3 regions of the Undibacterium sp. MH2W genome follow, and region 1 is predicted to be linked to each of the others. Evidence: predicted binding sites of a transcription regulator. Region 1 holds the regulator's gene; each other region holds the start of a gene.
What was found. The regulator HrcA, encoded in region 1, represses chaperone genes, less so after heat shock. The targets are predictions, from matches to a motif close to TTAGCACTCNNNNNNNNNGAGTGCTAA.
Positions count from the first base shown of each region.

Region 1 (8,058 bases):
AGCGCCTGTTTCATCAGCGATCTGATGGGGGAAAGCAAAACGTACGCCCTCACTTTTGCCGATCCAGTTACGCTGCATGGTACGCACTTGCTCTGGCCAACCATCAAGCGTGTCGATGCTGTTCAATAATTCATCGGCATATTGGGTAATACCAAAGTAGTAGCCCGGAATTTCGCGTTTTTCCACCAAGGCACCAGAGCGCCAGCCACGACCATCGATCACCTGTTCATTTGCCAACACGGTCTGATCAATCGGGTCCCAGTTAACGACTTGGGTCTTTTTGTAGGCGATGCCTTTTTCCAGCATCTTCAAAAACAGCCATTGATTCCAGCGGTAGTAATTAGGGTCACAAGTAGCGACTTCGCGTGACCAATCAAACGCAAGACCCAGCGGCTGCATCTGCGACTTCATGTCTTCGATGTTGGCATAAGTCCATTCTGCTGGCGATTTTTTGTATGCGATCGCTGCATTTTCTGCCGGCAAACCGAATGCATCCCACCCCATTGGCATCAGGACGTTGTAGCCCTTCATGCGCAGTTGGCGCGCCAACATGTCATTGATGGTGTAGTTACGGACATGACCCATGTGCAACTTACCCGATGGATAAGGCAGCATAGAACAGGCGTAATACTTGCCTTTCGGGAAACGTGGATCGTTTTCCGTTGCCGTATAGGCATCAATTTTTTTCCAATGGGATTGCGCCGCTTGTTCGACGTCAGAGGGAGTATATTTTTCTTGCATGGCGTGACCGGAGATAGGTGCGAAAATGACTCAGAACCGTAGATTATAACTGCTTAAGTGATATTTCAGCGTCACTTATGCATCTGTTATCAGTTGGTTTTGATGGAGAAACGGGTTCAGCGCGGACTTTACCTTGGTATATCAGTAACAAAAGAGATCTTATTAACCCCTTTTGCTTGTACCATCGCCATCAATTGAGCGATGGTTTCGTAACGTGTCGACTTGTCGGCCCGTAGCTGTAAATCGGGCGGGATAGGCTGACGGCCTGCTGCATCCAGTTTTGCCTCTAATACCGGATACTCAATCACCTGATCATTGAGATGAACAATGCCATCCGCATCGATGGCGACATGCAAAACATCAACGGCAGAGGGCGATGCTTTTGCAGCGGCCTTCGGTAACTCTAGCTTTAACATCGGCGCCATCAACGGCGCGGTGATGATAAAAATGACCAACAACACTAACATCACGTCGACCATCGGCGTGACATTGATCTCTGCCATTGTTTGCAATGGCTTGGATGAGGCACTTCCTTGCGAATCAAATTGACCAAACGCCATCGTCACACCTGAGAGTGAATATTGGTTCGCCACATGTCAGCGCACTTGCCAACGGTGATGCTTCGTGAGATGGGCGTGCAAATCATGGGCAAATCCATCGAGTTCCGCGAGCGTTATTCGATTGATTCTATTGAATGCATTGAACGCCAACACCGCTGGAATCGCGACCATCAGCCCAAAGGCTGTCATGATCAATGCTTCGCCAACAGGACTCGCCAATTGATCAATTTGCACTAAGCCTGAGGCGGAAATGCTGGATAACGCATGATAAATACCCCAAACCGTGCCCAATAATCCAACAAAGGGCGCGGTGGCACCAACGGACGCAAGGATCGTCAAGCCGTTTTCGAGACGCGCCGTCGCCGTCTGTAACTCTTGTCGGAGAATTCGGGTGAGCAGGTCACTGATATCTCGCATCAATGACATTGCTCCCATTGCTCACATTGCTAGCAGAAGACAACGTCATACCCTGTTGCGGCTGTTCGGCAGCGTTCACTGCCGCTGTTGCCATGCTTGCAAAGAGGCGTTCATGGTCAGCGCGTTGCAACAACACCAACGCATCATGCATTGTCGGTGCGCTCCAGAACGTCTGGATCGCAGGCGCAGCACGGCGGATGCACCAGAACGACCATGCCTTGGTAAAAAGAAGCGTCCAACTCACCAAGGACATCAACAAAAGCAAGTAGGCTATTGCGTGTCCAAACTGGTCAGACTGCGCCCAATAATGGCTGATCGCAGCAGGCATGCAAAATTAACGCAGGTTCAAGACGTCAAACATGTCGAACAGACCTGTCGACTTGTCCGCCAAAAAGCGTGCGGCGCGGACACTGCCATGCGCGTAAGTCACACGACTAGAGGATTTGTGAGAGATTTCAACGCGCTCGCCGATCCCCGCAAATAACACCGTGTGATCACCAACGATGTCACCGCCGCGGATCGTTGCGAAACCAATCGAAGATGGATCACGCTCGCCCGTCACACCTTCTCGCGCAAACACACCCACTTCATTCAGGTCACGTCCTAACGCATCGGCAATCACTTCACCCATTTTAAGTGCAGTCCCAGAAGGTGCGTCCACTTTGTGGCGATGGTGTGCTTCAACAATTTCAATATCGTAGCCCGTTGCAAAGCTTTTTGCGGCCATCTCCAACAATTTCAACGTCACATTCACGCCAACGCTCATGTTCGGAGAAAAAACGATCGCAGTTGTTTCTGCCGCTTTGGCAATCGCCGATTTCCCAGCATCATCGAAACCTGTTGTCCCGATAATCATCTTGATGCCGTGTTCAGCGCAATAGGCAAGATGCTTCAGCGTGCCCTCGGGGCGTGTGAAGTCAATCAAGTAATCAGCGTTCGCTAATGCCACCGCCAAATCTGACTCAATCTTAACGCCAGTCGCCTTACCCAAAAATGCGCCCGCATCAACACCGATTGCTGGGGACGTGGCGATGTCTAACGCGCCAGTCAGTTCAAGGCCTTCTGCTGCTGTGATTGCTTCCACCAGCATTTGGCCCATTCGGCCGGACGCGCCAGCAACCGCTACTTTCAATACTGTCATGCTGAATTCTCTTTATCTTTTATTTTTTATCTTTTTTCTTTGGCGTACCGTCGAGATCGTTGAGGGATTCCACTTTTTCCAGACCCAGCGCTGATTCGGTAATACGTGCCAGATACTCTTTCTCGGTTGGTAAATTACCACCCTCAAACTTTGATACCGTATTATTTTTGAAATAAATCGTTACCAGACTAGAGACCTGCTCACCCTTTGGTTTCGTCAAACGGAAGGGAAAGTCCCAACGATCTTCATGAAACATATCGGTCAGCAGTGGCGTACCGAGTACGAAACGTACCTGTTCGCGCGTCATTCCCTGCTTAATCTGCGACATCATTTCTTCGGAAACAAAGTTACCTTGTTGTACACTGATACGGTACGGTGATATGTATCCAAGGAACTTCTTAGCGCCAGTCGGTGTGTACACTTGTGTGCCGGACGCGGTGTTTGGCACAGTGTCTGTGCCCGATGCATTCTTATCCGCAAGAAGAGACGGTGAAGAAGCGCAAGCAGTGACGCTGACCAACAATGCCAGACTTGCTATCCGTAAAACGTTAGCTTGACTCAATGTCGAAAACAACAATCGCATAGGTACCCTCAGTAATTGAGCAATATGCCCTAAAACCCGATATCATAAAGCAGATAGCCATCTTTTGACCGAAAACATGACAAACAGCACGACAAATCTTAAAGCAAGCGGTCTCAAAGCGACCTTGCCGCGTCTCAAAATCCTTGAAATTTTCCAAAATAGCAAGGTTCGACACCTCACCGCCGAAGATGTCTACAAGATTTTACTGAATGAAAACATGGATGTTGGTTTGGCAACTGTCTACCGGGTGCTCACGCAGTTCGAACAGGCGGGATTGCTTCATCGCAACCATTTTGAAACCGGAAAAGCCATTTTCGAACTCAATGAAGGCTCACACCACGATCATCTGGTCTGCCTCGATTGCGGTCGGGTGGAAGAATTTTTCGATGCTGAAATTGAAAAAAGACAACAAACCATCGCGTTAGAGCGTGGATTTAAGATTGCTGATCACTCATTAGCCATTTATGGGAGTTGCACAAAAGAAAATTGTGCGCACAGAGATAATTAATTGATAGCTCGACCCTCGGCATCTGCGGAGGGTCGCGCGAGAACCCTTCAGCCTGCTTTTGGCTTCATCTTAGCGACAACACCCGCGACGGTATCTAGAATTTTTTGTGCATTAAACGGCTTAAGAATAAAGCCGTGGATACCTGCTTGCACCGCCTCAGAAATCGTTTCGGTATCTTTACTCGCCGTCACCAACAACACGCGACTTTCAGGCAGCATATCTTTTATCTTCGGGAGCACTTCCAAGCCACTCACTTTCGGCATCACGACGTCGAGCATAATGATGTCTGGTCTGAGTTTTAAGGCAAGATCCAATCCTGTACCGCCATCAGTTGCCTCACCAACAACATTGTAATTTTCGCTCCGTAACACTACCCGCAATACTTCACGCGTAATATCGTTGTCGTCAACTAACAAGATTGAGACATTCTGGTTTGACATAATCAACCTTTCTATTGACTAAGTGCATTAGAGAGTAATTTAGCGGTAATGTCGACAATAGGAATGACTCGCTCATAAGCCATCCGAGTGGGACCGATCACACCCAAGGTACCAACGATTTTCCCATTGACTCCATAGGGCGCAGTAATAATGCTCATCTCATCCATGGGGACTAGTTGAGACTCGCCACCAATAAAAATCTGTACGCCCGTTGCTTTGCTCGAGACATCAAGGAGCTGCATCAGGCCCGTTTTTTGTTCGAACATATCGAATAATTTTCGTAACGAATTCATATTCGACGATAAGTCTTCGACATTGAGCAGATTGCGCTCACCAGAGATCACAACATCCTCGCCTTGGTCAGCCAACGCATCACTGCCAGCCTCGACAGCCGCCTGCATCAATGACGTCATGTCTGACTGTAACTGACGTAATTCACTGTTAATTCGGAGGCGTGCTTGATCAAAACTGAGACCACTAAAATTTTGATTCAGGTAATTCGCTGCCTGCACTAATTGCCCCGGTGTGTAATCCACATCAGTCAGCAACAAGCGGTTGTGAACATCTCCCGAAGGGGCGACGACAACCAGTAATATCCGTTTTTCTGATAAACGCAAAAACTCCACTTGCTGAAAAATCGACTCTGTTCGGGGTGTCATCACCACACCCGCAAATTGCGACAGCGACGACAAAATCTGTGCCGCGTTCGCAATAATTCGCTGTGGCGGCTGGGTCAAAAATCCAGGCTGTAAGCGCGAACTCAATGCACTTTCATCAATTTCTTGCACTGTGAGCAATTCATCCACAAATACCCGATAACCACGTGGCGTAGGCACCCGGCCTGCTGACGTGTGCGGACTCGCCACAAACCCCAGCTCTTCAAGGTCAGCCATCACATTACGGATGGTTGCAGGTGACAACTCTAAACCGGATATTTTGGACAACGCCCGCGACCCCACAGGCTGACCATCAGCGATGTAGCGTTCGACAAGGGCTTTTAAAAGCGTTTGGGCACGAATATCAAGTTGCATAACTGCATTTTATGTGAGGGTGAACAAGTTGAACATACTGAATATCACAACCATTGTGTCAAATCATGTAAATCGTTGAATTCTGCATCCGGCTTGATGTGCGCGTGATGCGGGTGCTCACTATGAAGACCGCGTCGATTCATCCATCCCGCTTGCAATCCTGCCTGTTGGGCACCCTGTACATCTAACACCAAATCATCGCCTACATACAACACTTCGTCTGGCGCTAAAGACAACTTTTCGCATGCTGCATGAAAAATTCTTGGATCTGGTTTGGCGCAGCCGAACTGATGCGCCGCAATCGATACCTCAAAATGTGGCGCTAATCCGATGCTGTGCAAGTCAGCAAATCCATTAGAGATCGTGCCTAATCTCACCCTCTTTGCTAATTCTGTCAAGGCAGGTGTGACGTCTGGGTAGAGTGCCACCGCATTCCTCGCTGCGGCAAAGACCGCCATCGCCGCATCCGCTTTCACTGGATCTTCGCCTTGTTCGACAAACACGTCTTGTAACAAGCGATGACGCAACGCCCACAAATCATAACTAAATCGGGGATCCGTCACGACCAACGCTTGACGTCTGGATCTGAGCGCGCTGATGTCGTAACTCGACACCACCTTGGGCACGTGATCTTTCATCCACGCATACAAGGTCGCCTCTGCGTGTTGAATCACCGGGGCAACCGGCCACAAGGTGTCATCTAAATCCAGCAATACTGCTTTAATTGTCATATCCCGCACTCAGTTAGTTCATTTTTTGCGTAATTATGGTCTAATCTGACGAATCACGTCACCCTACATTTTCTATGACTGTTCAGGCTAAAACGATTGCGCTCGTTGGTAAATACAATGCGGCTGGTATTAATCACTCGATGTACGAGCTGGCACACTTTTTAGATAAGGCGGGTCATACCGTCGTTCTAGAAGCAGAAACTGCCCACTACATTCAGTTAGATGGTGTCGAGTCAATGTCCGTTGCTGATATTGGCAAAACGGCCGACGCCGCGATCGTTGTCGGTGGCGACGGTACAATGCTCGGGATTGCCCGTCAGCTCGCACCTTACAACGTCCCGCTCATTGGAATCAACCAAGGCCGCCTTGGCTTTATCACCGATATTCCCTTAGACCGGATGATTCCCGTCATTAGTGACATGCTGCAAGGAAAGTATGTCTCTGAACGCCGCAGCCTATTACAAGCGATTGTCGTGCGCGATGGGGATCAGATTTTTAGTGGCATGGCGTTTAATGACATCGTTGTCGCTCGTGGTGCTGGTTCGGGGATGGTGGAGTTACGGGTCGAAGTCGATGGCTTATTTATGTACAACCAACGTTCTGATGGGTTGATCGTCTCGACACCCACAGGATCCACGGCCTATGCCCTCTCCGCTGGCGGCCCCTTGCTTCACCCCAGCCTGAATGGCATCGTCATGGTACCGATCGCCCCCCACGCGCTATCAAACCGTCCTATTGTGCTGCCGGATAGCAGTGAAGTTGTGATTCAAATTGCAGCAGGACGTGACATCAGTGTTAATTTTGATATGCAGACATTTGCGAGCCTGATGCATCAGGACAAGATCATCGTCAAACGCTCAACCCATACCGTTACGTTTCTGCATCCGCAAGATTGGAATTACTACAATACACTGCGGGAAAAGTTACATTGGAATGAATATCCTTCGGTCGAGGGCGCACTGAATTAATCGACAGTTGCTACAATATCATCCGGTGCGCTGGTATGGATTATCTGGATCATCCATGCCCGCCTCTGATTTTTTTCAATCGACGATAACCTAACTAGACTCCCGCTACTATGCTGCGCACGCTCGCTATTCGTGATTTTGTGATTGTTGATGTTTTAGAGCTAGAATTTTCCTCTGGCTTTAGTGTACTCACTGGCGAAACTGGCGCTGGTAAATCCATTCTGATTGACGCTTTAAGCCTGGCACTCGGTGGCCGTGGTGATGCTAGTATGGTCAGAGAGTCGGCATCGAAAGCGGATATTAGTGCCGAATTTTCACTCAGCGATGCCATCAGCCAATGGCTAGAAGCCAATGATTTCAGTGATCCCGACCAGCAATTAATACTGCGACGGACCATCGACAATGCAGGACGCTCCAAAGCGTGGATTAACGGCATTACTGCCACCGCCACCCAACTGAGAGAATTAGGCGACTTACTGGTTGATATTCATGGCCAGCACGCGCACCAATCATTGCTCAAAACCGACGCGCAACGTGCATTACTGGATATGCAAGGCGGCTTGGAGGCCCAAGTCGTGGATGTCGCCGCGTTGTATAAAGCATGGCGCAATCTCAGCAAGCAACGCGAAGAATTTGAAACCAATGCCAAAAGCGTATTGCAAGAACGTGAACGCTTAGAATGGCAAGTCGGCGAACTCGACAAACTCCAAATCAAAGCCGGTGAATGGGAAAATATCAGCCAAGAACATAGTCGCTTGGCGCATGCAGCAAGCCTGCTCGATGGTGCCCAAGAAGCCGCCGCGCTGATCTCCGAATCGGACCACCCTGTCTTGTCGCAACTGTCTGCCGTTCAGCAAAAATTACTGAAGTTACTCGATTACGACATCGCACTCAAGCCAGTAACGGATGCCCTTGAATCCGCTTGTATTCATCTGCAA
Region 1 covers NZ_JBMPPA010000001.1:147,875-155,932, reverse strand. Annotated here, with positions in the region: gene leuS (leucine--tRNA ligase) at 1-741, opposite strand, end outside; gene ACO0K2_RS00675 (ExbD/TolR family protein) at 870-1,301, opposite strand; partial or broken gene ACO0K2_RS00670 (MotA/TolQ/ExbB proton channel family protein) at 1,338-2,046, opposite strand; gene dapB (4-hydroxy-tetrahydrodipicolinate reductase) at 2,053-2,859, opposite strand; gene ACO0K2_RS00660 (outer membrane protein assembly factor BamE) at 2,879-3,442, opposite strand; gene fur (ferric iron uptake transcriptional regulator) at 3,519-3,950, shown strand; gene ACO0K2_RS00650 (response regulator transcription factor) at 3,998-4,390, opposite strand; gene hrcA (heat-inducible transcriptional repressor HrcA) at 4,402-5,421, opposite strand; gene ACO0K2_RS00640 (HAD family hydrolase) at 5,466-6,152, opposite strand; gene ACO0K2_RS00635 (NAD kinase) at 6,227-7,120, shown strand; gene recN (DNA repair protein RecN) at 7,231-8,058, shown strand, end outside.

Region 2 (8,058 bases), on a different contig from region 1:
TGGCGCGCGAATCGATGACCAACTGTATGACGAATTAGAAGCCGCGCTGCTGACTTCTGATGCAGGCGTCGAAGCGACCTTATATTTGCTGGATGCCCTGAAAAAGAAAGTCAAAGATGAAAAACTGACTGACGCAGAGCAAGTCAAGGCAGCACTGAAGGTTTTATTGTTAGATTTACTGACGCCACTGCAAAAACCCCTCGAACTTGGTCGCCATCAACCAATGGTGATGATGATCGCCGGAGTCAATGGTGCCGGCAAAACGACGACGATTGGCAAATTGGCCAAGCACATGCAAGTTCACGGACAATCGGTGCTCTTGGCTGCCGGCGATACGTTCCGCGCTGCAGCCCGCGAACAATTGTCCGTGTGGGGTGCGCGCAATGATATTACGGTGATTTCGCAAGAATCCGGTGATCCAGCTGCCGTTGCGTTTGATGCCGTTGCGTCTGCCCGCGCCAAAGGAACAGACGTTGTGATGGTCGACACCGCTGGTCGCTTGCCAACGCAATTGCATCTGATGGAAGAGCTGAAAAAGATCAAACGCGTCATCGCCAAAGGGATGGAGGGCGCGCCACAAGAAGTCTTGCTCATTATTGACGGTAATACAGGTCAAAATGCCTTAGCGCAAGTCCGTGCCTTTGACGATGCATTGCAATTGACGGGTTTGGTGATTACCAAGCTGGACGGAACAGCCAAAGGCGGCGTGCTGGCTGCGATCGCTAAAAATCGTCCCATTCCGGTGTACTTTATTGGTATTGGCGAGCAGATTGAAGATTTGCAGCCATTCAATGCGCAAGAATTTGTCGACGCCTTATTTAACTAGAGCCCGCTCATTACTCCGCCATGATCGAATTCGATAACGTCTCTAAACTGTATGCCGGCGATGCCTGTGCCTTACGTGATATTTCTCTGACCATTCAAGACGGTGAGCTGATTTTTTTAGCAGGACCGTCTGGGGCAGGCAAATCAACGTTATTAAAAATGATCGCGGGTATCGAGAAGCCGACCAGTGGTCGTGTCATGGTCAATGGTCAGGACATGAGCAAGTTGCAAGCAGGCAGTCTGCCGTATTTGCGCCGAAAACTCGGCTTGATTCTGCAAGACCAAAAGCTGCTCAATGATCGTAGCATTCTCTCGAATGTGATGTTACCCCTCATCGTGACTGGCGCGGCTGCGCACGAAGCAGAGTCCCGTGCCCGTGTTGCGCTTGAGAAGGTAGGTCTGGTCGATAAAGCCCATGCGCTTCCATTGACCCTCTCTGGCGGCGAACAGCAACGTGTGGCGATTGCACGGGCGATTGTGAATCGGCCCAAAATTATTCTCGCGGATGAACCCACTGCCTTTCTGGACCGCGATAACGCCAACAAGGTGTTAAATGCGCTCAAGGTCTTCCAAAGCGCGGGCGTGACGTGCCTGATTTCCAGCCACGATGAACAGTTTTTGGATCAAGCAAGCCGCGTGATTTATCTCAATAACGGACAAATCACGGATGCCTGGAATGGTAACCATATCGCCGCCTGATCACGTCTTTTCAAGGAATTTTCTATGACCATCTGGTTTCGTGAGCATCTGTTTGCGTTAAAAAGTGCCTTTACCCATCTGCGTGCCGGCACTGGAAATTTTTTATTTAACGTATTGGTCGTTGCCATTGCACTGGCACTGCCGATTGCTGGCCTCACCCTGATAGAAAATATTCGCCCTATTTCTTCGCAATTGTCGATTGAGCCCGAAATCAGTATTTTCGTGAGCCCAGACACACCACGCGAAAGTGCGACAGCCTTATCCCTTCCGATCAAGCGCTTGCTAAAAGAAGACGGTATCACTGGAAAACTGTCTTTTATCCCCAAAGAAAAAGCGTTATCTTCGATGCAAGACTCGTCCAGCCTTGCAGAGGTCTTATCAACATTAGGCGGCAATCCCCTGCCGGATGCCTACGTGTTGTCGCTGTCGAATAACGACGCCGCTCAATTAGACCGCTTGGTTGAACAAATCAAAGCTTTGCAAGATGTCGACGTGGTCCAAGTAGATTCCGCATGGGTCAAACGCTTGGCGGCACTGGTACAGATTTTCCAAATGGGTTTGTTGTTTATGGCCATTACGCTGGGTGTCGTGGTGATTGTGGTGGTATTTAACGCAACACGGCTGCAAGTGATCTCCCATCAAGCAGAAATCTCTGTGACCCGCTTATTGGGGGCAACCAACAGCTTTATTCACCGCCCGTATTACTACACTGGTGCGTTATTAGGACTACTGGCAGGCGTTCTGGCACTCGGTGCGATTGCCGCGTCCCTGGCACCACTGAACAAGGCGATTGCTGAATTTGCCAAGCTCTATGCCTCAGAGTTCCGACTGACACCATTGGGCATCTTACCAAGCTTAGGATTACTGGCAGTCAGTATGTTCCTTGGCTTATGTGGTGCTTACCTGTCCGTACGACGCCAACTGGCCCGAGCGAGCTGATCTTTTGCTCCCACGCGGTCGTGCATCAAACAAGTGATGCAACTTTTTTTGTTTTCACTACTCTAACGAGGGTAAATAGGTAATTGATCAGCCTTAAATACCCTTAAATAGACGCTGAATCGTTATTGATGACGCCATAGACACATGTTGTCGCCATGACGCTGTCGGGAAAATCGTATTTTATTGTCAAAATATAATTTTCAAGGCACAAAAAGGGAATGGTCATCATCTTTCCCCATGGCAAATTTGACGCTTACCAGTCTGAGATTGGACCATCAATTTCAACTATTAGCACTCTTCTTCAGAGAGTGCTAATATAAGGGCTTATACCGCTCAGTTTGATTATTTTTAATCAGACTGGCAGCAATGAGGAGGAACCTTCGCAATGACTTCGACACAACTTATCCCTACGACAGAGAGCACCGCACTGGCACTGGGTTTTAGTGGCACGCTCGGAAATATTGACGCTTACATCTCTGCCGTCAATCGTTTGCCGATGCTGAGCCATGAAGAAGAAATCGATCTGGCAAGTCGCCTGCGCAAAGACAATGATCTGGGCGCTGCGCAGCAATTGGTTATGTCACATCTGCGCTTAGTTGTTTCCATTGCCCGTGGTTATCTAGGTTATGGCCTGCCCCACGCCGATCTGATTCAAGAAGGCAACATTGGTCTGATGAAAGCCGTTAAACGCTTCGATCCAGATCAAGGTGTGCGTTTGGTGTCTTACGCCATGCATTGGATCAAGGCGGAAATGCACGAATACATCCTGAAAAACTGGCGCTTGGTGAAGGTAGCAACCACCAAAGCGCAGCGTAAGCTGTTTTTCAATCTGCGCAGCCATAAAGAAGGCTTGGAAACCATGTCTCCAAAGCAGATCGACGCTTTGGCAAAGACTTTGGACGTAAAACGCGAAGAAGTCATTGAAATGGAAATGCGCCTGTCAGGTCACGATATCGCATTGGATGCGCCAACGGATGACGATGACGAAAAATTCGCACCCATCGCTTATCTGAAGACCGACTCCGATGAGCCAACCCGTGTGCTTGAAACGCGTCAATATGACCGCTTGCAAAGTGAAGGCTTAGAAAGCGCCTTGTCCAAATTGGATGCGCGTTCACGCCATATCATCGAGGCACGCTGGTTGAAAAATGACGACGGCTCAGGCGCGACACTGCATGAATTGGCGGACGAATATGGCGTCTCTGCTGAGCGTATTCGCCAAATCGAAAGTGCTGCATTGAAAAAAATGAAAGGTGCGCTGGCAAGTTACGCGTAAAAAAGCCAAGCGCCCAAAAAAAAGCACACGATTTGCGTCGCGTGCTTTTTTGTTTTCTGGCAGTCTCGATGAGATTGCCAGTGAATGTCTTCTTCGCTGCTTTATTTCAGCAACAATTTGAGATCGTGCACCACTGGTGCTGTTCCCTGTCCATGGCGTAAGAACAGGCGAATATGTCCCTCGGTATCAAACACATAGCTCCCTGCGGTATGGTCCATGGTATAGCTGTCAGGCGCGTTACCAGGTACTTTTTGGTAATACACTTTAAACTCTTTCGCCACCTTTGCTGTCGCTGCGGCATCACCGTACATACCTAAGAAACGCGGATCAAAGTTAGGGACATACGACGCCAGCAACGCTTGAGTATCGCGCTCAGGATCAATCGTCACGAAAATTACCTGTACTTTGTCTGCTTGCGGGCCTAATTGCTTCATGACATCGGCCATCTCGGCCATCGTGGTTGGACACACGTCAGGGCACTGCGTATAACCAAAAAACATGACTACCACTTTGCCTTTAAAGTCGGCCAAGGTACGGGGTTTGCCGTTGTGGTCGGTCAGTGCAAAATCCTTGGCGTAATCAATCCCTGTAATGTCGGTATTGCTAAATTTTTCTGCAGGTGGATTACACGCTGACAACAGTGACGCCATCGCTAAAGTGACGATGAGCAAAAAACGGGAAGAGAGCTTTTTCAGCATGATTAAAATTTCAAGTAATGGTCGACCAATAACGCTGCGAAGAGCAACGACAAGTAGACGATGGAGTAAGTGAAGGTCTTACGTGCCAAGATATCGGTATAGTTGCGCAGCATCTGCCATGCGTACCATAAGAAAATACCACCCAGCAACACCGCACTGATCAGATAAATCAAACCACTCATGTGCACCGCAAACGGCAACATGGTTGTGGCAAATAAAGCGATGGTGTAGAGCCAAATATGCAACAGGGTAATTCGAGGACCATGGGTAATCGGCAGCATTGGCAAACCGGAACGCGCGTAGTCGTCACGGCGATACATTGCCAAGGCCCAGAAATGCGGTGGCGTCCAGATAAAAATAATCATCACCAGCAACCACGCTTGCATCGGCACATCATTCGCCACAGCAGCCCACCCTAGCGCAGGCGGCATCGCCCCTGACAGACCACCGATCACGATATTTTGTGGCGTCGAGGGCTTCAGAATGATGGTGTAAATAATGGCATAGCCCACAAAGGTGACAAACGTCAGCCACATGGTGAGTGGATTCACCATCGTATCGAGGATCCACATCCCTGCCCCGCCAATGACGCCAGAAAACACAAGGGTCTGGAGCGCACTGATCTCACCTTGTGCGGTAGCGCGACGTGCAGTACGTGCCATGCGGGCGTCGATTTCTCGTTCAACGAGGCAATTCACTGCAAAGGCAGCACCCGCCAACAACCAGATACCGATTGTTGCTGGCACAACAATGCGCCAGTCTGGTAAATCTGGGGTAGAGAGAAACATGCCGATGACAGCGCAAAATACGGCTAATTGCGTCACACGCGGCTTTGTCAGCGCCCAATACTGAGCGAGACGGTTGGAGGGCAAACTTAAAGTTGTCATGTTAAATCACTGAACTGGCTGCATGGCTCGCATGCCTAACACGATAGTTTAACATGGTCAGTAACAGCACTAGCATTGCCGCACCACCATTGTGCAAAACTGCTAACAGTAAAGGCCACGAAAAAAAGACGGTAGAAATGCCAATCACAACTTGGAAAATGATGGCCGCCATAAGTTTTTTTCCCAATGATTCAATACCCGGTGTGCGTATCGCCCGCCAAGCAACATAGCTGACAACCGCCAGCACCAACAACGCAACGTTTCGGTGAACCCAGTGAATTGCTACCAGTGCTGGGAAAGGCAAATACTCTCCATTGGCTGTTTTTCCTAATTGGCGCCATAACGTAAACCCCTGTTCAAAATCCATCGTTGGGACCACCTGCCCCTGGCACAAAGGGTAATCAGCGCAAGCAAGTGCCGCATAGTTAGTACTTACCCAACCACCTAATGCAATTTGCACAAAAACCAATAATAAGGCCAAGGCGGCAGGTAAAGCGAGGGCTTTGAGCAATAACGTAGCGGGCGAACTCACGCGCAAAGGAGTCCGGTGTTGCTCAAGCACCGCTGCCAACAGCGCCAGCAAACTCATACCAAGGAGCAAATGGGTAGTCACGATGACTGGTTGCAGTTTCAGCGTCACGGTCCACGCCCCAAAAGCACCTTGAACACAGACGCAAAGCAAGGTCGAGGTGGATAGCCAAGGCGATATCGACGTCGTTTTTCTACGAATCCACGCCAGTGCCACCTGCGCACAAATCAGCGCGCCAACGCTCATGGCCAAATAACGATGAACCATTTCGATCCACGCTTTCTGGACAGTGACAGGCCCTTGCGGCATGGCGATCTCTGCCGCTTTAATCTCTTGATGGGACAATAAAGGATTCGCTTGACCGTAGCAGCCTGGCCAATCAGGACAACCCAGTCCTGAATCGGTGAGGCGAGTAAATGCCCCAAACATAATCAATTCAAACGTCAGTGCCACCGTGACGGCAATGAGCTTGCGATGTTTATTTTTTTCTTTCGACAAGAACACCAGGCAAAACGGGATCACCGCGACACCGAGTCCTGTCAGAGCAAGTTGCAACAACATAAGACTTAACCTATCGCCGAAGCGCGTAATAATTTACCCAGATCTTTTTTGATGCGATTGGGATCGGCATCTTTTGGAAAGCGCATCATCAGGTTGCCGAGTGGATCGATGATGTAAATATGATCACTGACCTGTGACTCACCTGTTGCTGGCAACCATCCTTGCAAGGCCTTCACGTCCGCATGCATCACATGTAAGCCATCGTGTTCACGCAGCAAGGTCGTGGCAACGGGCTGATCGTCGGTCAATAACCAGACGCGCTCAATACGGTCCATTTCCTTCCCTTGCGTTAATCGGACCTGACGAACGTCAATGAGCTTTTTCTGGCACGCGTCAGCGCAAGTGCCACTATCCACCGTTAGCATGATCCACTTACCCTGATAAGCAGCGAGGCCAGTGGGCTTTCCGGTCACAGCAGGCGTCTCGTCGCCGAGTAATCGGGCATGCAGCTCAGGCATAGGGTACTGACGCGGATCGAGAATCGTTCCGTAGTTAGTACGTCCACTGGGCTTAATGACGTAATACGAGAGATAAGACGCAATCATCGGGGCCGCGCAGACGGCGATGATGAGTAATAACTTCCAACGGCCTTTCGCCGTCTCAGCGGGTTGTCGCATGGTCGGTGGCGCTATGGTGGGCATTGGTGTCTGATACTTTGTGTTTTCCACGACGAATTCCTGTCACAACAAAAAAAAGGCATGCCATTGCAGACAACGCATACCATTGGAAGGCATAGGCTCGGTGTTTCTCCACCCCAGCAGACGGCATCGGCCACTGACGCAGCAAACCATCGCCCGTATCCGATACCTGTTCAACAATCAACGGTTCAAATGACAACCGACTTTGTTGAGCAAGTTGAGCGATATCGATATTCTGCACAATCGCCGCTGGCTTGAGGACATCGGCTTGTCCCAACTGCATCACACGATCTAACTGTTGACGCACGATACCTTCAATTTCTACCGTCCCTGTCGGCGTAGACAACGGTGGGAGCATTTTCCTGTCCTGTTGGTTCCGCGCTTGCCATCCACGGGCGACGAGCACGTAGGATTGCGTTCCTTCCAGCCGAAAGGGCATCAAGACATAGAGACCCGCATTCCCCTGCATCGGTCGGTTATCCAAATATAACGGCCACTGTGCAACATATTCACCACGCATCACAACGTGGCTGAACGGTGGGATAGATGATAATGCTTTTTCTGATCCGACGTGCACCGCAGGCTGTTGCGATAGTGCCTTGATTTGGCCAGCGATTTGCTCTTTTTCAAGCGCACGGCGCGTTTGCCATTGTGCGAGGCTTATACCGATGCTGACCACCACAACCGTCGCAACGAAGGGAAAAAATTTCAAGCGAAACGAAATAGACATGGGCACAGAACGAAAGTATTACAATAGAAATCCTCAAGCGCATAACGCGCTGTTGGCAGGCAACGATATCAACATTGAGGCGGATCGATCAATGTCATATCAGCGGACAATGTATTCAACCTAGTATGACGTCATCATAAAGTTTACGCATGAAAATTCTCGTCGCCATCGCTTTTATCCTGATTATAGTCAGTATGGGATCTGCCTTAGTGTTTTTAATGAAAGACAAAGGCAAGAGTAACCGAACAGTCAAAGCGTTGGCATTGAGGGTTGGTT
Region 2 covers NZ_JBMPPA010000005.1:221,853-229,910, forward strand. Annotated here, with positions in the region: gene ftsY (signal recognition particle-docking protein FtsY) at 1-826, shown strand, start outside; gene ACO0K2_RS13910 (cell division ATP-binding protein FtsE) at 847-1,524, shown strand; gene ACO0K2_RS13915 (cell division protein FtsX) at 1,549-2,463, shown strand; gene rpoH (RNA polymerase sigma factor RpoH) at 2,849-3,739, shown strand; gene ACO0K2_RS13925 (SCO family protein) at 3,841-4,437, opposite strand; gene cyoE (heme o synthase) at 4,440-5,324, opposite strand; gene ACO0K2_RS13935 (COX15/CtaA family protein) at 5,326-6,414, opposite strand; gene ACO0K2_RS13940 (SCO family protein) at 6,420-7,055, opposite strand; gene ACO0K2_RS13945 (SURF1 family protein) at 7,015-7,782, opposite strand; gene ACO0K2_RS13950 (twin transmembrane helix small protein) at 7,932-8,058, shown strand, end outside.
Region 2: rpoH (RNA polymerase sigma factor RpoH) is a predicted target of HrcA. The motif match lies at 2,752-2,778, and genes of this name have one in related genera.

Region 3 (8,058 bases), on a different contig from region 1:
CACCAAGCAACAAATAATTGCGAAATGGCAGCAATGGCTGAACACAATCCCCGACTGTTTTCTGAAAAAAGTCATCACTGAGCTCCCTCGCTTACTGATCATCAATGTGTTGTGTACATTGCTCGTCACATTTGTTATCCGCAATGGGAGTTCTTTGTTTGAAAATTGGATCTTTTCAAATGCAATCGGCGCTTCTTGCTATCTGCTCATTCGTGGCGTGGGCTATTACTTGTGGAAAGAAACACCGCCGACCGTGCTCGCGTTTTATTTACTCAGTGTCACCATGGCACCGATCGGCTTTGTCCTTGGCTCCGTCATTGGTGCCGTACTATTTTCCTACCCGATCACCAGCGTTCTCCACTTCCAAAGTAAGTTTATTTATGCATTCATTACGCTGACGTGCATCATCAGTGTGGTTGCAGCGTGGTCATTCTGGAACAAAATTCAAATGACAGAATTGATCGCCATCGCAGAAAAAGAAAAAGCACGCAACGCCTCCATCGAAAGGCAAGCGATGCAAGCGCAACTTCAATTACTGCAGGCGCAAATAGAACCCCACATGTTATTTAATACGCTGGCAAATCTACAGGGCTTGATTTCAATTGATCCCGACCGAGCGCAACATATGCTGGCACAGTTGATCGTTTATTTACGTGCCACACTGAGTGCGTCTCGCGCAGAAAACACCAGCCTGCAGAGTGAATTCACACTCATTCAAGCATATCTCGATTTAATTGCGATTCGTATGGGCAAGCGACTACGGTATACGATCGACCTGCCGATCGAACTAGAACAAGAAAAGATCCCCCCAATGCTCTTGCAACCCATCGTCGAGAATGCGATCAAACACGGTTTGGAGCCCAGTATTCATGGTGGCACAATCACCATCAGCGCCAGCAAGAACAATGACGTTCTCACGCTTGAGGTGCGCGACACCGGACTCGGCTTACCTTTCAATTATGAGGATAAACAAGTCCTTGCCGATAAATCAAAACTCGGCAATACCAATATCCGAGAACGTTTATTTGCACTTTTTCACGATCGCGCCGCATTCACTTTGCGCCCCAATACGCCAGAAGGAACGATCGCGACAATCACGATCCCAATGGCACGCTAAAAATTCATTGATTGATTATTTTTGATGGAATTGACGACGAGTATGTCTACGCAACACCGCCCTATCAACGCTCTCATTGCAGAAGATGAACCTATTTTGTCCGCAACATTGCAAAGGATGCTCAACAAGTTATGGCCTGAACTCGATCTTTCGTGTGTGGTTGAAAACGGGTTTGAGGCCGTACAAAACGCACTGACCTCCATGCCAGATGTGCTATTTTTGGATATCAACATGCCTGGCAAAACAGGCCTCGAAGTTGCCCAAGAGTTGGCAGAAGAATGGCCTATCGATAAAGCCTTTCCTCTGATTGTGTATGTCACAGCGTACGATGAATTTGCAGTGAAGGCGTTCGAAACTTGCGCTGCAGACTATATCCTCAAACCAGTCAGTGAAGCACGTTTGCAAAAAACCGTACAACGTCTGCAATCCCATTTTCAAACGCGTACACCGAACGTCCAACAACCCGACACGGGTAACGATCTTGAGCGAGTCATTACGCAGTTAAGAGAACTACAACAGCTCGCTCGTCCAACATTAACAGGACATCCGGTGATGCCGACAGAAAAGCTTGCTGTTATTCGCGCTGCCGTCGGCAATAATATTCGGATGATTCCAATTGAAGATGTGATTTACTTCGAGGCGACGGATAAATACATCAACGTTGTCACCGCTGAGCATTCATCACTCATTCGGAGCAGTCTACGAGAATTGCTACCTCAACTCGATCCACATTTGTTCTGGCAGATCCACCGGAGCACCGTCGTCCATATCAAACAAGTGAAGATGGCGCACAGAGATGAAGCTGGTAAAATCACATTGACATTGAAACACTCTGACGACAAATTATCCGTTAGCCGTGTTTACGCGCATTTGTTTAAACAGATGTAGCGGCGATACAGTGGTTGTACATCGTTCTTATCGGTTTAATCCAAAACGGTGTCAGCCCTGTAATCTATCACTCCAATCACTCAAATTACTCCGATCACTCCTTTCGCGCATTTCAAGATGACAAACACTTCTCAATTGCAATGGCAATGCGTCCCATTTTCTGCGTTGACGACTACGCAGTTACATCAGATCTACGCCGCACGTTGTGCTGTGTTTATTCTGGAGCAACAATGCCCTTATCTGGATGTGGATGGCAAAGATCCGCATTGCCATCACCTGATCGCGTGGGACGACAATGGCGACGTGGCTGCCTACACGCGCATCGTCCCAGCAGGCTTGAGTTTTGCAGAGCCTTCTATCGGGCGCGTCCTGAGTGCACAAAAGTGGCGTGGAAGCGGTATCGGTAAATTGTTAATGACCAATAGTATTGCGGCCTTACGTTCACTGTACCCTGACGCCGCCATCCGCATTGGTGCTCAGGCCTACCTCGAAAAATTTTATGGTAGCTTTGGTTTTGTGACGGTCAGCGAGATGTATCTAGAAGATGACATTCCCCACGTTGATATGGTGCTGGCAGCACCAACGATTGAAAAGGTTTGAGCATTTTGAGGGCATTTTCTACTATAATGCTGCCAAATCAATGACTTACTGAATCGATTATTATGCCGGTAGCAACACTTTCTCCTGAAACGCCCTACGTTAATATCTCAGCTTATAAATTTATCACGTTTAATGACACTGCCGAAAAACGTCAGGTGTTCATTGATAAATGCAAAGAACTCAACTTAAAAGGTACTGTATTGTTGACCCCTGAGGGCATCAATATGTTCTTGGCCGGTCTGCGTCATGAAATCGATGCCTACATGGATTGGCTGCATGAAGATCCTCGTTTTGCCGATATCGTCGCTAAAGAGAGTTTCTCTGATCGTCAGCCCTTTACCAAATTACTGGTGAAACTGAAATCAGAAATCATCACCATGCGTATGCCACTAATCAAACCTGAAGAGGGTCGTGCGCCATTTGTTGAGCCAAAAACATTAAAACGCTGGCTCGACCAAGGACATGATGACAATGGCAAACCGGTTGTCATGGTTGATACGCGGAACGATTTTGAGGTAGACGTCGGTACATTTGATAACACAATCGATTACCGCATCACCAAATTCACAGAATTCCCAGCAGTGATTGAAGCCAATCGCGATGCATTGAACGACAAAACCGTCGTCACATTTTGTACCGGCGGTATCCGCTGCGAAAAAGCGGCGATCCATATGCAAAATGTGGGCTTCGAGAGCGTGTATCAGCTTGAAGGCGGTATCTTGAAGTATTTTGAAGAAGTCGGTGGCGATCATTACCACGGCGACTGCTTTGTGTTTGACTATCGTACGGCTTTAAATCCGCAACTCGAAGCAACCGATACCAAACAATGCTTTGCATGTCGCGCTGTCGTTACCCCGCGTGAACAATTATCACCGTGGTATGTGCCAGGAAAATCCTGCCCACACTGCAAAAAAGAATCCGCAGAAAAGACGTCAGATCACGCTGCATAAATCAAAAAAGCGCTTCTCAGCGCAGTCAACATCGCCTTGATCCAACACCGGACCAAGGCGATTTTTTATTTACTAGGACACACTCTGTTTCGTCCGCTCGATTTGGCGACATACAAGCAACTATCAGCGCGATTCACGAGGCTATCGATATTGTCGATCTCTGTTTTTTGAGCAACGCCAAAACTGGCGGTGATTGTCATCCCTTCGCCACTGGTAATCACCGACTCCAGTGTACTTTCAACACGCCGCCGCATGCGCTCAGCTACCTCGATTGCAGAGGATAAGCGGGTCTCTGGCAGCACTACAACAAATTCCTCGCCGCCGTATCGAACAACCCAATCGACGGCAACGCGAATCTCTTGCATCAGACATTGAACAAAAGCGATCAACACCTTATCCCCTACCGAGTGACCATACTGATCATTGACCTTCTTGAAAAAATCGATGTCGCAAAAAATAATCGATAATGGCCGCTCATAGCGCTTCGCTCGCCGCATCTCACTCGGCATCCGCTCGTTAAACAACAAGCGGTTATAACATCCAGTCAGACCATCAGTAATCGACAGTTGTTTCAACGACTCCATCGCTTTTTCTAATTGCATCGTCCTTTCCATGACCAATGCATCCTGATGCACGATATGCTGTTTGATGCGGTTGTGCATCACTTGAAAGCCCTCGTAGACCAAATCAATTTCGCTATACGCTTGAACATCGGGCAATGCGATTGGTACCGCGCTCGATAGTTGATCCGCTTGAATGTTTCGAACGTAGTCAGCTAATTGACGCATGGGACGCTCGAGATCTCGACGCAAGATGGCAACGACTGCCGTCAGTATCAGTACGGCAAGTAGGACGACTTCAATCGTAATGAGCAGAAAACTCTGAATCAGCTCGCGATGTAAGATACGCGTATCAACCACCAGATCCAGCGTACCCACCTTGCTCGCATTTCCAGCTGGTGCAGGAATATCAAACACCATGTGCTTGCCCATTCCAACCATCCCTCGCTCGCCGCCCACGAACGTCTGCCCTGTGCTCGCCGTGATTGCGACGTAGACAACGGAGGTGTTTTTCAATATCAGTGTGATTTGTTTCTGTATTGTTTGTGGCTCGATATCCCAGATTGCGACAGAGAGTAATGGGAGGTGCGTCTCCGCAACATCCCTTGCTGTTGCATCAAAATTTCTTTCGATTGATTGATAACTCAACCAAGCATGAATACTGCTGAACGCAACAACACAAAGCAGCACCCATTTAAAGACACGGCGTATTAACAACGTCGCGATGGGTTGTACGGTAGTTGGATTCATGTTTGTTTTACTTTTGCGTCAATAATTGCTTGAAGCTAAATTCGTACTTTGTTAAATGAGGACGATACGTTTTACTAAATTGTTTGAAATCGACACGGTCAAAATTTAATTGTCCAAATAAACGATCAAAACGTTGAGCACTATCCTTGTCGAAGGAGATAAACATCGTGCGATCGAGTTCTAGTCCCTCATCGACAAAATCCCGACCATGGTGATAGTCATAGAGCATCACTAACGCGAATGCACCCGCAACAAAATGACCACCTGCAAGTGCTGTCAGCTCACCAGATTGAATGGCGGCCATCGCTTCAGCTGAGGTATTCACGCCACTAAAAAGCGCGTCTTTTCCCGGCGTGCCACCGATTGCCCGCCAGCTTTCCATCGCACCAAAGGCCATCAGATCGTTCCCAGCCCACACAAGATGCTTTCCTGGATAACGCTTAAAGAGCCACTCGCCTTGGACTTTTGCCTTGCTTCTACTCCATTCGCCATAAACTTCTTGATCGATGGCAACATTGTGCGCCTCAGCGACAGCGCGGTGCATACCTGCATTGCGCTTGAGCGAAGAGGTTGTTGACCGATCTCCGGCAATCACCAGCAGGTGTAATTTACCGTCAGGCCCTTCGAGATGTAATGCTTCCCCGCGTTGAATTAACTCTCGTGCAGTCAGATAACCCGCATCTTCTGATTTTGGTTCCAGCGAACCTAACCACCCTTTGTAGACTTGTCGCGGTCCGCCGATTTTTTCACGCTCATGGGAATCAGTAATGGCGCTGTAGGCAAGAAACGTCTTGATATGGGCCGCATCAAGAATACGTATCGCCTCCACGCCAGTGGCATAGTCGTTTGAAAGAATGACGTAATCTGGGCGTGTTGAGGGGGGGCGTGCTGCAATCTCCCTGGCAATCGACAGTGTTTTCAGGTGATCACGCTCAGAGTAGAGAACTTCGAGCCGAACGCCCAAGCTTTGCGCCGCAGCGGACATACAATGAGCCGATGTGACCCAAAACACTTCATCCGATTTACCGGGATTGAGAAATGTCACGGACATACCAAACGACAAGCATGGCATCAACATAAACCACGCGCCGATTATCCGATAACAACAATGCCACCATTTCATATTCACTCCCACCCTCCGGTGTGGACCATGAGCATTCTCAGACCCACGACGGAGTTCGAATCAGGCACAGTTTCCTGCACTACCAATACGCGACCGGATCAATCTTCTCGTCTGATACACCACACATCCGCTACCAACACCACAATATTGCTTTAACACACATATTTTGGACCTTTTTTAATGGAAATTTGATCACTTCACAAAAAATCACATTTACACGGAGACAATAATTATTATTAAAACAAGATACCACTCCACGTTCTGTTGATTTGAAAACGATCATCGCATGAAAAAGACAAAGCTAAGTCATTGTTTTTAAAAGAAAATAAAAATCTCCATTTTTTCTTCCTTGAAATAGCAGTACCTCGCCCATATAATTAGCACTCGTTGAGAGAGAGTGCTAACAAAGTCCTAACTCAGCTTAAAATGAATTCACTCGTAATTACTCGCAAATTTAAAGGAGCTTGTATGAACCTTCGTCCCCTGCACGATCGCCTGATCGTAAAACGTCTGGATCAAGAAACAAAAACTGCATCCGGTATCGTTCTGCCTGACGCGGCAGCAGAAAAACCAGATCAAGGTGAAGTATTAGCCGTTGGTACAGGTAAACAATTGGATAACGGCACTGTGCGCGCCCTGGAAGTAAAAGTTGGCGACCGCGTGTTGTTCGGCAAATACTCTGGCCAATCTGTCAAAGTTGACGGCAACGAAGTGCTGGTCATGCGTGAAGAAGACATCTTCGCGATCGTACAGAAGTAATTCCTGCATTCCTAAGTAATCAGTAATCCACAAGATTCCGGAGAAAATAACATGGCAGCTAAACAAGTAATTTTTGGCGATGACGCACGTGCGAAAATCGTTAATGGCGTGAACATTCTGGCTAACGCAGTCAAAGTAACACTGGGCCCTAAAGGCCGTAACGTTGTTCTGGAGCGCTCTTTCGGCGCGCCAACAGTAACAAAAGACGGCGTTTCCGTTGCTAAAGAAATCGAACTGAAAGACAAGCTGGAAAACATGGGCGCGCAGCTCGTGAAAGAAGTGGCTTCCCGTACTTCTGACAACGCTGGTGACGGTACAACAACAGCAACTGTATTGGCACAAGCAATCGTTCGCGAAGGCTTTAAATACGTTGCAGCGGGTTTCAACCCAACAGACTTGAAACGCGGTATCGACAAAGCAGTTGTGGCCATCGTTTCTGAAATCAAAACTTTGTCCAAGCCAACAACGACCAACAAAGAAATCGCTCAAGTTGGTTCTATCTCTGCAAACTCTGATGCCAACATCGGCGACATCATCGCTCGTGCAATGGACAAAGTCGGCAAAGAAGGCGTGATCACTGTTGAAGATGGTAAATCACTCGACAACGAACTCGACATCGTTGAAGGTATGCAGTTTGACCGTGGCTACCTGTCACCTTACTTCATCAACAATCCAGAAAAACAATCCGTTATCCTGGAAAACCCATTCATCCTGTTGTTCGACAAAAAAATCTCGAACATCCGTGATTTGCTCCCAGTATTGGAACAAGTGGCAAAATCTGGCCGCCCACTGTTGATCATCGCTGAAGACGTTGATGGCGAAGCATTGGCAACACTGGTTGTGAACAACATCCGCGGTATCCTGAAAACAGCTGCTGTCAAAGCGCCTGGCTTCGGTGATCGTCGTAAAGCGATGTTGGAAGATATCGCTATCCTGACTGGCGGCCAAGTGATCGCAGAAGAAGTGGGTCTGACACTGGAAAAAGCAACATTGGCAGATTTGGGCCAAGCTAAACGTGTTGAAATCGGTAAAGAAAACACAACAGTGATCGACGGCGCAGGTCAAGCAATCGGCATCGAAGCACGTGTTAAACAAATCCGCGCTCAGATCGAAGAAGCAACATCTGACTACGACCGCGAAAAACTGCAAGAACGCGTTGCCAAATTGGCAGGCGGTGTTGCTGTGATCAAAGTTGGTGCTGCAACTGAAGTAGAAATGAAAGAGAAAAAAGCGCGCGTTGAAGATGCATTGCATGCAACTCGTGCAGCAGTTGAAGAAGGTGTTGTTCCTGGCGGCGGCGTTGCTCTGTTG
Region 3 covers NZ_JBMPPA010000007.1:62,560-70,617, reverse strand. Annotated here, with positions in the region: gene ACO0K2_RS15990 (sensor histidine kinase) at 1-1,117, shown strand, start outside; gene ACO0K2_RS15985 (LytR/AlgR family response regulator transcription factor) at 1,160-2,005, shown strand; gene ACO0K2_RS15980 (GNAT family N-acetyltransferase) at 2,123-2,605, shown strand; gene ACO0K2_RS15975 (sulfurtransferase) at 2,668-3,555, shown strand; gene ACO0K2_RS15970 (GGDEF domain-containing protein) at 3,621-4,865, opposite strand; gene ACO0K2_RS15965 (ABC transporter substrate-binding protein) at 4,873-5,988, opposite strand; gene groES (co-chaperone GroES) at 6,457-6,747, shown strand; gene groL (chaperonin GroEL) at 6,799-8,058, shown strand, end outside.
Region 3: groES (co-chaperone GroES) is a predicted target of HrcA. The motif match lies at 6,366-6,392, and genes of this name have one in related genera.